Regions from separate parts of the Alicyclobacillus tolerans genome, predicted to be linked through region 1. Evidence: predicted binding sites of a transcription regulator. Region 1 holds the regulator's gene; each other region holds the start of a gene.

Region 1 (3,286 bases):
TACCTGTGGAAGAGAGATTCAACCGTTGGCAGAAGCATTTTTTTAGGCCGCTGGAAGAGGGTAGACCGGCGGACTGGGAACTGATTGCCCAGTTTGGCGAGGAGCCGCCTGTGGAGTGTCATTCCATTACGGGGCTGATTTCCTGGTTGTATGGCGCAGTGTATTCAGGAGATGAAAGAGAAGACACGCAATTCTTTTTTCGCTACCATATTGTGAAACCTTTGCATCAAAACTGTACAATGTGGGGGCAGCGTTCGCAGATTTTATACGGGCCTGCGGTGATTCACGACAATACGGTTCCCCCGCCGTGGGCAAGTGAAGAGGAACAGGAAGAATGGGAAGAGATGGAGTTTTCGGATGAGCCGCCTGTAGAGTGGAACATTCTCACGGAACGAACGCTCATCCAGTCTTTGCTTCAAAACGGTGCCTTGCGGCTCATGGAACGCAAGGATGCCTATATTCTGAGAGCTAATGCTGACATACGTAAACGAACTTGCGGAGATTGTAGGGCGTGCCGTTTTCTTGTGGAAGAACAGGGAAGAACGATTTGTCAGGCACAACGGCAATGGACGGGCGCGGATGCTGAGTATGGGCAAACCTGTGGTGATTTTTCACCGAATTCCAATGGAAGCGCAAGTGATCAGTATATCCGTATCGATGCAGAAGACGTCTATTTGCCGCCGTGGACGGTGCAGACGTACTTTGGGTTAGGTGATGAGTCGAGAAAAGGGAGTCGGCTGGACGCATCGTGGATCACAGAGATGAAGGAACAGCTGCACAACTATGAAGTGTATGAACGAGATCACGGTAACGAATGAGTAACGAAAAAGTAACGAATTTGTTCCAAACTGAGCAAAACCTCTGAACATAAAAAGTCCAGAAAACCCTGATAAAACAAGGTTTTTCTGGACTTATGGATACATGGTGATACAACCGGGAATGTTCTAGTATGGAATATGAAATCAATACCTGGAGTCGCTAATCCACTTTCAAGTGTACAAAGTACACTTTCTAATCTAACAAGCTCTTTGACAAATGCTTTAGGCCAAGGGTCTCAACAACTGGGGAACTCGCTGGGAAGTGCATTAAGTCAGGGAGCAAACCAGTTGAGTAGTAGTCTGAGTTCCTCAGGAAGTAGCTCCAATCCAGTCAATCAGCTGGGAAGTGCGTTGAGTCAGACATCTGGCTTATTGGGCTAACTTTTGTATGTGGGATATGGGCAGCATGCTGTCCTAGTTTTATAAATTTGCTGCCCATTCTATGATGTGATTTTAAACGGTTTTCAGACTTTTATTCATTCATGTTTATGAGTTATGAAAATACTTTATATAAAGTTCTAAACTTGCTTCAGTACTCTTTCTGAAAAATCGTATAAATCAAACAGTCGAATATCAAAAAAGTTATCTTGATTTTTAATCGAATAAGTGACTTTTCTATATGATGTAGAAGTAAATCGTAGTTTATATTTTATTGTTCATAAAATATAAAGTCATGAAAAAGAACGATATAACCCAATTACTTTTCCTAAAATATTTACATGATTGAAATAAAGGGGTTGTAGCGAAGAGTTTTCTGGTTGAAGTCGAATTCTGTTCATTTCTCTAAAAAATCTTTTTACAGTTGCTTCTTCATCATCCGTAATTGCTACGACAATATCACCGTTTTGAGCAGTTGACTGTTGGCGAATAAAAAGTAAGTCTCCATCCATAATACCAGCTTCAATCATGCTGTCACCTTGAACCTTAAGTAAAAAAATTTGTTCAGGAGAATGATACGTATCTGGCAAAGGGAAATAACCCTCTATATGCTCTACAGCTGTGATGGGTTTACCAGCGGTTACTTTTCCAATAATGGGAGCATAGTAAATTGCAGAAGACGATTCCCAATTTGTTGAAGTTTTTTTCGCGATTTGAGTATGCTTCTTTAATAATTCGATTGCACGAGGTTTAGTTGGATCTCTTCGTAGATATCCTTTTTGGCTTAACCGTTCTAAATGACCGTGGACGGTTGAACTAGAAGCGAGTCCTACTGCCTCTCCGATTTCTCGAACGGATGGCGGATATCCATTTTCTGCTATACATTTTTCTATAAAATCAAGTATTTCTTTCTGACGTTTGCTAATATCCATCGCCACAAAACTCCATTCATGCGTACATTCTAATCCTAAGCATAGCATAATATTCTTTGGATGCAAACATATGTTCCGGTTTGTTGGATTGTGTTGAAAATCAAAAATATTTTGGCGTTTTATTCAATCATGTAAGAATTTTAAATGACATTTTCAAGGCCATAGCCATGTACAAATCATCTATTGTCAAACCTAGACCGCTCAAGTTACTATAAGTAAATGTCTTTCCATTTGAAAGGATGGTGTTTTGTGGCGCAATCAGATATAAGATTGAAGTGGTCTATACTTGCAGCTGTTACTTTAGTTTCGTTTATAACGAATGTGGATGCCACAATTGTCGTTATTGGTTTGCCCCGGCTTATGTCTGGTCTCCATATTTCAGTTGTAACTGGACTTTGGACGATTACGTCGTACATTATCACCAGTACGGTTTTTCTTCTTCCTGCAGGTAGATGGTCGGACCTCATAGGTACTAAAAAAATATTTATAGCTGGTCTTGCAATTTTCACAGTAGCCACGTTTTTATGTGGTATTGCGAATTCTGGAAGTGCACTCATTGTATATCGTTTTATTCAGGGAACAGGAGCTGCATTAGCTCTAGCCACTGCCACACCCATCATTGTTAAAGCGTTTCCTGCTAATGAACTTGGTAAGGCGTTGGGGATTAATTCCACTTCTTGGGTAATAGGCTCTATCGTAGGACCTGTTGCAGGTGGCGCGCTGATAAACGCTTTTGGCTGGCGCTCTATTTTTTTTGTAACCATTCCATTTGCCATCATAGGCATGATTGCCGCTATGATCGTACTTCGTGCGGATGTGTCACCTAAGCAACAGGTCAAATCAGATTGGCTTGGTATGATCACGTTTGGTCTAGGGCTTGTAGGATTGCTTGTGTCACTTTCCGAAGGACAGTCCTGGGGTTGGTTATCGCTGCGCACTCTTGGGTTATTTGTTTTGACGCTGGTACTTTTCATATTGTTTGTTTGGATAGAATTACGTGTGAAAGCGCCTCTATTTAATCTCTCGCTAGTCAAACATCGTCATTACTCAGCAGGACTTGGCGTTACATTCAGTTACTCGATTGGTTACTTTGCAACAACGTTTCTGTTAACGTTGTATTTGCAGGGTGCGTTGCGTTTAAGTCCCTTGTCAGCAGGT
Region 2 (3,286 bases), 990 kb from region 1:
GCTGCAAACAATGAACCGGCATTTCTTTGAGAAACCGAGATGGTGTATAACTGTGCACATCACCAAAAATCATTCGTGTAGCGCATGTACTCAAATAAAGTCGTTTGCGGGCGCGGGTAACTCCCACGTAGCAAAGTCGACGTTCTTCTTCCAGTTCCTCTTCACTATTGAAAGAGCGGCTATGCGGAAAAATACCTTCTTCCATACCGATTAAAAAAACGATGGGAAATTCCAGTCCTTTGGCACTATGCAGTGTCATGAGTGTGACACCTTGCGCCGATTCAGGCGAAGGGCGACCATTATCCATGTCTGTATCAGCCACCAGGGAGACATCAGTAAGAAATTGACTCAGCCTTTCTACAGGTTCCAATCCTGGCCAATTTTCATCAAACTCCTTCGTCAGCGAGAGAAATTCTTCGAGGTTTTCTATGCGACTCTCTGCTTCTAAAGAATGTTCTGTCTGCAGCATCTCCACGTATTTTGTCTGCTCAATGATCAGACGAGCGATTTCTGTAACCGACAATTTTTTCTGCTGTTCATGACATTCTTCCATCCACTCCGCAAAGGAGGTTAAACCCATTTTAGCTTTGCCGCTTAAACTAGCAGCCTCGAGATGTTCACAGGCCGCCAACAAGGGCATTTGATGTGCATTTGCATATTCTGCCAATCTGCCTAGCGATGTGTCACCAATTCCGCGTTTTGGCACATTGACGATGCGCAAAAATGAAGCGTCGTCCGCAGGATTGTCAATAAGTCTTAAATAAGCAATCAAATCACGAATTTCTTTTCGTTCGTAAAAACGCACACCGCCATAGATGCGGTAGGGTATACCTCGTTGCAAAAAGGTTTCCTCAATCACACGCGATTGAGCGTTTGTACGATACAGCACAGCAGCATCCGTGTATTGTCCTCCCGCTTCGACCCATTTCACCAACTCTTGAGAGATCCAGGCAGCTTCAACACGCTCATCACGGCATTCCAAAAGTTGAGCAGCCTCACCTTTTTCACCATCCGTCCACAGCGTCTTCTCTTGACGATCGCGATTATTTCGAATTACATGATTGGCAATATCCAGGATGGTTTGCGTTGAACGGTAATTTTGTTCTAAACGAATCACCTTGGCTTCCGGGAAGTCTTTTTCAAACTGCAAAATATTACGAATATCCGCACCACGCCAACCATAAATAGATTGATCGGAATCCCCTACGGCGCAAAGATTTCGATGCTCATCTGCAAGTAGGCGGATCAAGATATATTGAGCATGATTGGTATCCTGATATTCATCCACATGAATGTAACGATATTTTTGACTGTATGCCGACCGAACATCAGGAACTGCGCGAAAAAGTTCAACTGTTTTCATAATGAGATCGTCAAAATCAAGCGCTTCGTTCAGTTTCAATCTGCGCTCATATTCGATGTAGGTGTCTGCTACAATTCGGCTAAACAAATCACGTGCTCCATCTTTGGCCTTTTGGGGACTTACCAATGCATTTTTATGCTGACTAATGCCTCCCAGCACCGCACGCGGATCAAATCTCTTGCTATCTATTTGGTAATCGCGCAGAATTTTACGTACAATGGCAATCTGATCCGAGCTGTCAAGTACGGTAAACCGCGTACTGTATCCCATCTGGTCAATATCGCGGCGTAAAATTTTTGCACAGAAAGAATGGAATGTGCTGGCCATGACATCTTGTCCAGCCAGTCCAACCCATTGTTCAATACGCTCACGCATTTCGCGTGCAGCTTTATTGGTAAAAGTAATGGCAAGCACATTCCAAGGCGAAACTCGACAATGCCCCAGCAGATAAGCTATCCTGCGAGTGAGTACGCTTGTTTTTCCGCTGCCCGCACCAGCGAGAATTAAAAGTGGTCCCTCTGTAGCTTGTACAGCTTCTAATTGAGCGGGATTCAGTCCGTCGAGAATGCGCTCGCTGCCAATTCCCATTTTATGCATAAACATCAAGCACCTAACTTCCCTTGGAGGATGATTTCTATTATATCAGTCCTCAACTCATGGATGCGAACAAATGACCGAACATATAAAGGCTTTTTAGAGAGTTGACGCTCCAAGAGGAAGCGTGCTATAGTAGCTTTTGTTCAAATAGAGGTCTTTATTTTCGGAATGTAGCTCAGGTGGTAGAGCGCACGGTTCGGGACCGTGAGGCCGCAGGTTCGAGTCCTGTCATTCCGACCAGGTTGCCTAGAATGTGATAATCCGTTTTTTTAAACATAAAAAATAAAGTCGCAGATTCCTTGTTTAAATCGAGAGAATCAGGCGACTTTTTTAATCTACAATCCATTACTTTTCATCTTTCGTATTGACGATTAAAGCAGCAAGCGCAATATAAGTAATGAAAAGTCTGGCGCTTGTAGCCGTAAAATCAATTTTCTTTTGTCTAGCAATACCAAGGACGTAGATAAGCGTAGATTGCAAAATAAGGAATAGAAAAGCGATATTGTTGTACCCTTCCGGCAAGAGAGCTTCCAGAAGCAAAAATGATATCATGGCCCAGACTATAGTTCTGGTCAAGAAGTCATCGTTCATACTCCTACCCCCTAGTCCAGCCACCTATCGTCTGTTGTCATTTTACGCCATCCTCAAACAAAGAGGCACTGACAATTGCCACTCCCCAATTCGAAGTCGAATGAAAAGAAAACTTCTTTGTCTTTTATCTAAGTACGTCTGAGGTCTAGATTATTGATCAAGTTCTTCCCATTCTTCTTCGGTTCCCAATTCAGGCAACAATAAAGACGCTTGGCTATTCGGCAATGCTTCCACTTGTCTTAATTTACGTTCAATGCCGCGCGAACTTCGAGAAGCTCGTTCTATCACATTACTTGCTTCTTGTAATTTTTTCTGAGTTTTTTGGAGCAAGTCCCCAAATGTACCAAACTGTGTCTTAATGGCCCCCAGTAACTCCCAAACTTCGCTCGATCTCTTTTGAATAGCCAGTGTACGAAATCCCATTTGCAAACTGTTTAACAAAGCTGTGATGGTGGTGGGGCCTGAGACAATCACCCGAAATTCTTGTTGCAATTTTTCCAGCATGCCTGGTTGACGCAATACTTCAGCAAACAAGCCTTCAATGGGCAGATACAGAATAGCAAAATCTGTCGTATGAGGTGGGTCAAGATATTTGTCGGATATCGATTTTGCCTCTTGACGAATTCTTGACAGCAGAGACTTGGCAGTTTCCTGCATGAATTCCAAGTCCCCCCTATCTTCCGCATCTAACATCCTTTGATAGTCTTCCAATGGAAATTTACAATCAATTGGCAA
Region 3 (3,286 bases), 1.4 Mb from region 1:
AAAATCCACCTGTCATGCCCTCGTAGGTCAGCCCAAGCCCTATGCGCCGCCCGCACTGCTGTGTGTAACGGGTACGAGAGCAGACTTCGTCCAATAGTTCTAAAATTACTACCGCTACTTCTTCTCTCTGATAAAAATCGCGAGGTAGCGTAGTGCGGTTGCTGTAACCCCGATGCGGCGTCTGTAACGCATTGTCGTTCAAAGTGCTGCCATCCTGGCCTTGGGCCCATCGCTGGATAACCTCTCCCCATACACCAAACCGCGTCCGCAAACGTCCCAGTGGTAAGCGTGCTACATCGCCAATTGTTTGGCATCCAAACTCTTCTATTAATATTTGCGCGCGCCGTTTCAGTCCCCACATCTCTGTTACAGGTAGTGCGTGCAATTCGTGTATCAATTGATCTTGCGTCCACCAGATCACGCCGCCCCGTCTGTGTTTGGCCGCCTTATTGGCCATTTTGGCTGCCCATTTGTTAGGAGCGAGACCCACCCGGCAACGAATACGAAATTGATCCCAGATACGGGTGCGCAATTCGCTGGCGGTTTGTAACGGATCGGCAAAAAAATGGCTTGGATAAGGAAAGGCAAAGAAGCATTCGTCAATCGAGAAAGATTCTGCCTTAGGGAACATTTGACGAATGGTCTCTTGAATACGCAGAGAAGTTTCCAAATAAAGACGCATGCGTGGTCGCACGCAGATGAGTTTTGGGCATGCGCGGACAGCTTCCCCCAGTCGCATGGCGGTGGAAACGCCCATTGCTTTGGCTGTTGGCGAGGCGGCCAAAACAATACCGCTTCGTCGCTCTGGATCACCTGTAACGGCGAGTGGGGGGTCGCTCTCATCGCATTCTAAATGCCGGCTGGCTGTGAAGGCTGGAGTGGTGGCCACCTCCACTGACGCGTAGAAACTTTGCATATCCACTAGACCTACAATCCATTCAGTGCTGCTCATGGACAGGACCCAGTTGCATCCGTGCTTCCAGCTCTGCTGTCAGCATGGGGCGCATATAAATGGCTTCGTGTGTGTATCCTTTTTCTTTATATTTGACTACCCACTCCAAGTCTTCTTCCATCACGTCTACAATCTCTGTTTGGCTCTCCTTCAAAAGGCGAAGTAAGCGTGCCCGTTGTTGATGGATATGTCGCTCTGCCAAATCGAGCAGAAGGAGGCCGCGAATGGCTAAAGTTGGTCTCATGATTGATCACCCTTAACGAACATATGTTCGTATTTATCAGTATATGCATTTCTGCGCTGAAATCAAGCGAAAAGTTTTGTCAAATTTTGAGGGGATTGAATGAAATGCTGAATTGACGAAGTGGATAGGGTTTTGTAGAATTTCTCCAAGAGCTTTATTGTCAAACGAATCTCGAATAAGAGCCTATGAAAAAAGGGTACCTGGCGCACAGTCCGCAGCGAGTCGGGAGGGTGCGAGCCGATGGCGAGGTGGCCAGGGAGTATGATTTTGGAGGCCGCAGGCTGAGCGTAGGGGCGAGGTTTGCGCGGAAGTCCCCGTTACCGGACAGAGTGGACAGAAAAGCATGTCCGCTTGCCAGAGGTGCGTCATACGGTAATGAGAATGATGATTGCAGTTCCAACCAACATCATTTTTCAGCCCGAGCGCATGAATTTGGGTGGTACCGCGGCTATACAGCTCGCCCCAAACAGGGGCGGGCTTTTTGGTGTTACACCGATTGGTATGGACTGGCATGGATAGAGAAGGGAGTTTTAACATGACGAATCCAAAAACATTTTACGTTACCACACCTATTTATTACCCGAGCAATCGCTTGCATATTGGGCACGCCTATACCACGGTAGCTGCTGATGCCATTGCCCGCTATAAGCGGTTGCGTGGCTACGATGTCATGTTTCTTACAGGGACGGACGAACACGGCCAGAAAATCCAGCAAAGCGCGGAGGCTGCTGGTCAGAAACCACTCGAGTTTCTCGATGGCATTATTGCCTGGATTCAAAATTTGTGGAAAGAGTTGGACATTTCCTACAACGATTTTATCCGCACCACAGAGTCCCGTCATACCGAAGTGGTGCAGGCCCTGTTTGAACGGTTGGTTGCGCAGGGGGACATCTATTTATCCGATTATGAAGGGTGGTATTGCACACCCTGTGAATCTTTCTGGAGTGAACGCGAATTGGTGGACGGCAAGTGTCCTGATTGTGGCCGTCCTGTGCATTACACCAAAGAGGAAAGCTACTTTTTCCGGATGAGTCGATATGTTGACCGACTTCTCCAGTTTTATGAGGAAAATCCAGAATTCATACAACCAGAATCGCGCAAAAACGAGATGATTAACAACTTTATCAAACCTGGCTTGCAAGATTTATGTGTTTCTCGAACTTCTTTTGATTGGGGCGTACATGTGCCAAGCAACCCGAAACACGTTGTCTACGTCTGGCTCGATGCGCTTACCAACTACATTACGGCTATTGGTTATGGATCGTCTGATCCGCAAAAGGAGGAGCAGTTTGCACGCTACTGGCCTGCAGACGTCCATCTGGTGGGCAAGGAGATTGTCCGTTTCCACACCATCTACTGGCCGATCTTTTTAATGGCGCTTGGTTTGCCGTTGCCGAAGAAGGTCTACGCTCATGGCTGGCTGCTGATGAAAGACGGGAAAATGAGCAAATCCAAAGGTAATGTGGTCGATCCGCTTCTGCTCATTGAGCGCTATGGGCGAGACGCGATTCGCTATTTCTTGTTGCGTGAAATTCCGTTCGGACAGGATGGCGTTTTCACACCGGAAGCGTTGATTGAACGGCTCAATTTTGATTTGGCGAACGATCTGGGCAATCTTGTTCATCGCAGTGTGGCTATGTTGCATCGTTATCGGCAAGGTGTGGTGCCGCGCCCGGGGCAGCGGGAAGCGGTCGATCTCGCTTTGGCTCATTTAGTGGATGAGACAGTCGACGCAGTAGAGGCGCACATGGAACGGTTGGAATTCTCTGTGGCGCTGGAGGCACTGTGGAAGTTGGTACGTCAGGGCAACAAATATATTGACGAGACTGCTCCTTGGGCGCTGGCCAAGAATGATCAACAGGAGCGGCTGGATACGGTGCTCTATCATATGGTAGAAACGATTCGCGTCCTTTCGATACTTGTACAGCCGTTCATGACAGATTTTCCTCGTGCTGTGGTTGCGCAGTTTGGTTTCCCGGTAGACGCTTTTAGCTGGGCCTCGTTGCGCGAGTTTGGCCAGCACAGTGCGGGTCTCAACGTGATCGAGCAAAAACCGCATTTTCCTAGACTTGATGTAGCTGAAGAGATTG

Evidence for each region. Region 1 encodes LexA, which represses DNA repair genes until DNA is damaged. Its sites were predicted from a motif close to CGAACATATGTTCG; they were not measured.
Region 2: the regulator LexA is predicted to act here: its motif matches at 2,027-2,040, upstream of pcrA (DNA helicase PcrA).
Region 3: the regulator LexA is predicted to act here: its motif matches at 1,213-1,226, upstream of ACOJUR_RS01900 (YhjD family protein).

The regions. Positions count from the first base shown of each region.
Region 1 covers NZ_JBMGNK010000002.1:1,784,220-1,787,505, forward strand. Annotated here, with positions in the region: gene ACOJUR_RS08905 (gamma-glutamylcyclotransferase family protein) at 1-46, shown strand, start outside; gene ACOJUR_RS08910 (hypothetical protein) at 1-818, shown strand, start outside; gene lexA (transcriptional repressor LexA) at 1,490-2,128, opposite strand; gene ACOJUR_RS08920 (DHA2 family efflux MFS transporter permease subunit) at 2,378-3,286, shown strand, end outside.
Region 2 covers NZ_JBMGNK010000002.1:793,520-796,805, reverse strand. Annotated here, with positions in the region: gene pcrA (DNA helicase PcrA) at 1-1,951, opposite strand, end outside; tRNA gene ACOJUR_RS04045 (tRNA-Pro) at 2,125-2,200, shown strand; gene ACOJUR_RS04040 (hypothetical protein) at 2,306-2,551, opposite strand; gene ACOJUR_RS04035 (DNA recombination protein RmuC) at 2,702-3,286, opposite strand, start outside.
Region 3 covers NZ_JBMGNK010000002.1:358,913-362,198, forward strand. Annotated here, with positions in the region: gene ACOJUR_RS01895 (DNA polymerase IV) at 1-952, opposite strand, end outside; gene ACOJUR_RS01900 (YhjD family protein) at 939-1,196, opposite strand; gene ACOJUR_RS01905 (hypothetical protein) at 1,497-1,715, shown strand; gene metG (methionine--tRNA ligase) at 1,732-3,286, shown strand, end outside.